Regions from separate parts of the Pseudomonas sp. NPDC089530 genome, predicted to be linked through region 1. Evidence: riboswitches for the same ligand, from Rfam matches in the RefSeq annotation. Region 1 holds a riboswitch; the other holds the start of a gene.

Region 1 (3,094 bases):
CGCGGTAGACCGCGTCGCGCTCGGCCGCGGAAAAAGCGTTGTCGGTCATGGGTGCTTCGCGCCTTCAGGCGCCAGCAGCGCCGCCACCGCTCCAGGGTTGGACGGAAAATAGAAATGCACGTAAGAGGCGGTCATTCGCCCCGCGCGATACACCGCTTCCGCGCCACGCCCGCCATTCGGGCTCAGGCCCCGGGCGATCGGCACCAGCTCGGTAGTGGTCAACGAGTGGTGGTAGGTGTGGCCGCGCAACGCGCCTTCCGGCAACTCCACCGCCTGCAGGGCCAACGCCGCCAGGCGCTTTTGCATCACCGCGTCGCCGGGCAGCAGGCCCAGCAGTTCGGCGCGCTCGCCGTCGACGTCGGTCAGCGAGTCCAGCAGATACAACATGCCGCCGCACTCGGCGAGCAAGGGCTTGCCCATGGCGTGATGCTCTCGGATCGCGCTGAGCATCGAGCCATTCGCCGCCAGCGCCCGGTGATGCAGCTCCGGGTAACCGCCCGGCAGGTAAAGGCTGTCCGCCTCGGGCAGCGTGGTGTCATGGATCGGCGAGAAAAAGCGCAGCTCGGCGCCCATGGCCCGCAGCAGATCCAGGCTCGCGCCATAGGTAAAGGCAAAGGCTTCGTCCCGGGCCACGGCAATGCGCACGCCGGCCAGCAGCGGCTCGACGGCCACCACCTGGGGCGCGGCAAACTCGACGGCCGGGGGCAAGGCCACTTCGCAACTGTCGGCCAGGGCCGCTGCCGCTGCGTCGAGCCGCAGGTCCAGGTCGTTGAGTTCGCTGGCCTGCACCAAGCCCAGGTGGCGGCTCGGCAGTTCGATCCCGGTTTCCCGGGACAAGGCGCCGTACCAGCGCAGCCCCTCAGTCAGGCTGCCTTCGAGCAACTGCGCATGGCGCAGGGTGCCGACTCGGTTGGCCAGCACCCCGGCGAACGGCAGGTCCGGCTGATAACGCGCCAGCCCCAACGCCAGGGCGCCGAAGGTCTGGGCCATGGCCGTGCCATCGATCACCCCCAGCACCGGCACCCCGAAATGCCGCGCCAGATCGGCGCTGGACGGGGTGCCGTCGAACAACCCCATCACGCCTTCGATCAGAATCAGGTCCGCCTCGCCCGCGGCTTCCCACAACAGGCGTCGGCTCTCCTGCTCGCCGACCATCCACATGTCCAGTTGATACACCGGCGCGCCGCTGGCGCGCTCGAGAATCATCGGGTCGAGGAAGTCCGGGCCGCACTTGAACACGCGTACCTTGCGTCCCTGATTGCGATGCAAGCGGGCCAGCGCGGCGGTCACGGTGGTCTTGCCCTGGCCGGAGGCCGGGGCGGCAATCAGTACCGCCGGACAATGACGGGCATCACTCACAGTTCGACGCCTTTCTGCGCTTTGATCCCGGCCTGGAAGGCATGCTTGAGCATGCCCATCTCGGTGACGGTGTCGGCCATTTCGATCATTTCCGGCTTGGCGCCGCGCCCGGTGACCACCACATGCTGCATCGGCGGTCGGGCCTGCAGGTCGCTGAGCACCTGATCCAGGTCGAGGTAACCGTGCTTGAGGGCGATGTTCAGCTCATCGAGCACCACCAGGCCGATATTCGGATCGCGCAGCAGTTCGCGGGACACCGCCCAGGCGGCTTCGGCCGCGGCGATGTCGCGCTGGCGGTCCTGGGTCTCCCAGGTAAAGCCCTCGCCCATCACGTGGAAGCGCACCTGCTCCGGGAAGCGGCGGAAAAACAACTCCTCGCCGGTGCTGTTGCGGCCCTTGATGAACTGCACCACACCGCATTGCATGCCGTGGCCCATGGCCCGCGCGAGCATGCCGAAGGCCGAGCTGCTCTTGCCTTTGCCGTTGCCGGTCAGCACCAGCAGCAAGCCGCACTCGTTCGGCGAGTTGGCGATACGTTCATCGATCACGGCCTTTTTGCGTTGCATGCGCGCCAGATGGCGTTCGTCACGATCGGGGGATTCAGTCATGGGGCAGCTCTCCGTTGGGGCTGGATAACGGGGGGCAGGCATAGGAATAGACGGCGCAAGCCTGGCATCGCCCACCGTGATGCCGTTGGATGGATCAGGCCGGTCTCCGGGCTTGTGAGTGGCGGATGCCCAACTGCGCGCCTTCCCATGTCGACACTCGACACAGTGGCATCAGGCGCAGTCTTGACTCATTTACCGTTGCGGGGGCAGCGCCGGAATCGTCAGGGGTGCCCTGTCGGCACGGGGACTCACCGGCTTCCCTGTTTCACTCTGTCGACCAGCGGGTCACAGAGCACCTGAAACAAGTCGCGAAGGTTAGAGGGTTGGGGGTGGAGCGTCAATGAAAGCCAGGGCCTGACGGATGGGCGAAATGCTGCCTATCGGAAACGTGGCGCCAATCTTGTGCCACACTCAGTGCAGTGATATCAAATAGCCATAATCTCGTTAAAAAATTCCACAATCTCAAAAAGAATAGGAAAAGTCCGATGCAAGGCATGATCATCAGCAATCCGAAACTGGAGTTCCTGCGCCCTGCCCTGGAACGCTGGTTCGATTGCATCGACCGCTACAACACCGTGCGCGGCGATAACGAAAGCCCGTACTGGTTCGACGAACAAGCCAACCTGGGGTTGCTCTCATCCGCGGCCTGGATGGCGGAAATGGTCACCCTGGAACACACCCCGAGCAAAAAACAGCTCGAAGAAGGCAACCGTAACGGGCGCACCGACCTGTATATCGCCACGCCGGAGGAACGGGTCTATATCCAGGCCACCCAGCGCTGGCCCCGGGTCAACAGCCTGCGCCTGACCCAGCCGCTGCTGGACGCCGCCAGCGACGCGAAAAAGGCCAGCTACCCCAGCGACCTGAAGCTCGGCTGCCTGTTCGTCACGCCGCAGAAGAGCCAGCACAGCGCCACTCCGGAAGAACTGCAGGACATGGTCGACGACCTGCAGAAGGAACATTGCTGCGCCGTGGCCTGGTACTTCCCCTACGCCTACCGCAAATTGCACAACGAGGCCGGCAACTATCACCCTGGCGTCGCCGTGCTGTTCAAGGAAGCCCACTGAATGGTTTGAACCATTGCCAGCCTGTGCTTCTCTATGACGACACCGACTCGTGCATTCATA
Region 2 (3,094 bases), on a different contig from region 1:
CCACTTGCGGTCGAAGTGCTTGTCAAAACGTGTGCCCACGCCCTGGATCAGCAGGCGCATCGGCTTGTTCGGGATCGCCGCGAAGCCCTTGACCCGCAGGATGCCGTGCTTGACCACCAGTTGGGTCAGGGCGTCCAGCAGCAGGCTTTCGTCGGCCTGGGGCAGTTCGATGGAGATGGAGTCGAAGGCGTCGTGATCGTGATCATCGTGATCGTCGCCGTCATGGTGGTGATCGTGATGGCTGTGACGGCCGTCGATGTGCTCTTCCGAACCATTGCCCAGGCCCAGCAGCACATCCAGCGGCAGGCGGCCGCTGCTGGCTTCGATGACTTTCACCGCGGGCGGCAGCTCCTCGGCGACTTCCAGGCGCACCTTGGCCAGGTCGGCCGGGCTGATCAGGTCGGACTTGTTGAGGATCACCAGGTCGGCGCTGGACAGCTGGTCGGCGAACAGCTCGTGCAGGGGCGATTCATGGTCCAGGTTCGGGTCGAGCTTACGTTGGGCATCGACCTGGTCCGGGAAGGCGGCGAAGGTGCCGGCGGCCACGGCCGGGCTATCGACCACGGTGATCACCGCGTCGACGGTGCAGGCGCTGCGGATTTCCGGCCACTGGAACGCCTGGACCAGGGGTTTGGGCAGGGCCAGGCCGGAGGTTTCGATCAGGATATGGTCGAGGTCGCCGCGACGGGCCACCAGCTCGCGCATCACCGGGAAGAACTCTTCCTGCACGGTGCAGCACAGGCAGCCGTTGGCCAGCTCGAAGACCCGGCCGACCGCCTCTTCCTCGGTGCAACCGATGGAGCACTGCTTGAGGATCTCGCCGTCGATGCCCAGCTCGCCGAACTCGTTGACGATCACCGCGATGCGCCGACCCTGGGCGTTGTCCAGCATATGCCGCAGCAAGGTGGTTTTGCCCGAGCCGAGAAAGCCGGTGACGATGGTGACGGGAAGTTTGGCCAGTGTTTTCATCGGATGCCCTTTGGCAAGGTGGCGGGCATACGGGACGAGACCGCGCAGGCAGGTGCGCGCAAGCGTTTCGCCACCGGATCACCCCGCCCGGTTGTAGTGAGAATCAGGTCCGAGGCAGGTCTCCTGGCTGACGGTGCGCCGGTCGCTGGACTGGCGAACGACGCGCCTTCCCGCCGTCTGGCAGTGGCCTTGCACCGTTCATCACCGTTTACAGTTGCGGGGGCAGCCGCGGCTTGGACCGCGTTCCCTTCTTAGCTTCGACCTGTGCCGAAGAACCTCGAGAGCGCAAGGCTACGCAGAGCTTGGGGGGCGGTCAATGTTCATGCCGCACCAGGACCTGCGAATCGTGGTCGAAAACGAGAACCCTTGCCAATTGACGCCCCTCCCTCGCCCATGCTCTCCTACACACCTTGTTACGGGTGCCCTTCACAGGGTGAAACGGGAAACCGGTGCGTCACAGGCCCTAGGCCTTGATCAGTCCGGTGCTGCCCCCGCAACGGTAAGCGAGCGAAGAATCAGATCCACTGTGCCAGCAGTCCGGCATGGGAAGGCGATTCTTGCAGGCCAGGCGCAAGCCCCCGCCCCTCGCGAGCCCGGAGACCGGCCCGCCATACAGTCATAACAAACCCGCGGTGGGCGGGCGCTGTTAATTCCCCGCGGGCCTGTCTCGCGGGGTTTTGCTGCGCTCGATTCAACCGCTGACACCCAGAGGGAAGCGCCATGTCGAGCATCAGCAGCACCAGCCATTCCGCCAGCACCACTACCACCCTGAGCCAACGCCTGGTCGCCGCCATCGGCGCCTCGATCCTGGGCGCGTGCCTGGTGTACTTCGCCGGCTTCTCCCATATCGAAGCGGTGCACAACGCCGCCCACGATACCCGTCACAGCGCTGCCTTCCCTTGCCACTGAGGCCTGCCGAGATGATCAAGCGAATCGCGCAAACCGCAGGTTTCACCGGGTTGCTGGCGGCCCTGCTGCTGACCCTGCTGCAGAGCTTCTGGGTCGCCCCGCTGATCCTGCAGGCGGAAACCTACGAAAAAGCTCCGGCCGCCGCCGAAGTGCATGAACACGCCGCCGGCACCGCCGCCCATAGCCACGACGCCGAAGCCTGGGAACCGGAAGACGGCTGGCAGCGCGTGCTGTCCACCACCGGCGGCAACCTGGTGGTCGCCGTGGGTTTCGCCCTGATGCTCGCCGGCCTCTACACCCTGCGCGCGCCGAACCGCACGTCCCAGGGCCTGCTCTGGGGCCTGGCCGGTTATACGACCTTCTGCCTGGCGCCCACCCTGGGCCTGCCGCCCGAGCTGCCGGGCACCGCCGCCGCGGACCTGGTGCAACGGCAGGTCTGGTGGGTCGGCACCGCCGCCTCCACCGCCGTCGGCATCGCCCTGATCGTCTTCGCCGGCCATTGGCTGCTGAAAGTGCTGGGCGCGGCCATCCTCGCCGTGCCGCACCTGATCGGCGCGCCGCAGCCGGAAGTGCATTCGATGCTTGCGCCAGAGGCCCTGGAAGCGCAGTTCAAGATCGCTTCGCAGCTGACCAACGCGGTGTTCTGGCTGGCCCTGGGCCTGATCAGCGCCTGGCTGTTCCGCCGCAAGAACGACGATCAGTACTCCGCATGACCGATCTCGGCACCGCGCCGACCCTGGTGGTCGGCCTGGGCTGCCAGCGGGGCTGCCCGGTGGAAACCTTGCGCGCCCTGCTCGACCGGACCTTGCTCGCCCACCGCCTCGACCGCGGGCAGATCAAGGCCCTGGCCAGCATCGACCTGAAACGCGAGGAACCCGGCCTGCTGGCCCTGGCCGCGCAACTGGAGCTGCCCCTGACCTGTTTCAACAGTCAGCAACTGGCGCCTTATGCCCCGCAGCTCAGCCATCGCTCGGCGATTGCCTTTGAGCACACGGGTTGCTATGGGGTCGCCGAAAGCGCCGCCCTGGCCCTGGCCGAACACCTGGCCCGACGCCCGCCAAGACTGCTGGTGCCGCGGCAGAAATGCCCCCAGGCCACCCTCGCCGTGGCCTGTTGCAGGTAAAACCCCGATAATCCCCGCCGCTGATCATGAGCAATCTTCATCTGTGAGGTTGCATCGCCCCCTTTTTTCCCAGGAGAACGCCATGACCGTCTT

What was found. Region 1 has a riboswitch for cobalamin ahead of cobO (cob(I)yrinic acid a,c-diamide adenosyltransferase). Riboswitches for the same ligand answer to the same signal wherever they lie in the genome.
Region 2: linked by a shared signal. The riboswitch ahead of ACQKQA_RS14570 (CbtB domain-containing protein) and the one ahead of cobO (cob(I)yrinic acid a,c-diamide adenosyltransferase) in region 1 are both predicted to bind cobalamin.

What each region holds. Positions count from the first base shown of each region.
Region 1 covers NZ_JBNNVU010000022.1:7,131-10,224, reverse strand. Annotated here, with positions in the region: gene bluB (5,6-dimethylbenzimidazole synthase) at 1-49, opposite strand, end outside; gene ACQKQA_RS11380 (cobyrinate a,c-diamide synthase) at 46-1,359, opposite strand; gene cobO (cob(I)yrinic acid a,c-diamide adenosyltransferase) at 1,356-1,967, opposite strand; cobalamin riboswitch at 2,048-2,282, opposite strand; gene ACQKQA_RS11370 (hypothetical protein) at 2,453-3,034, shown strand.
Region 2 covers NZ_JBNNVU010000032.1:51,616-54,709, forward strand. Annotated here, with positions in the region: gene cobW (cobalamin biosynthesis protein CobW) at 1-969, opposite strand, end outside; cobalamin riboswitch at 1,066-1,264, opposite strand; cobalamin riboswitch at 1,370-1,592, shown strand; gene ACQKQA_RS14570 (CbtB domain-containing protein) at 1,690-1,878, shown strand; gene ACQKQA_RS14575 (CbtA family protein) at 1,890-2,591, shown strand; gene ACQKQA_RS14580 (cobalamin biosynthesis protein) at 2,588-3,001, shown strand; gene cobM (precorrin-4 C(11)-methyltransferase) at 3,084-3,094, shown strand, end outside.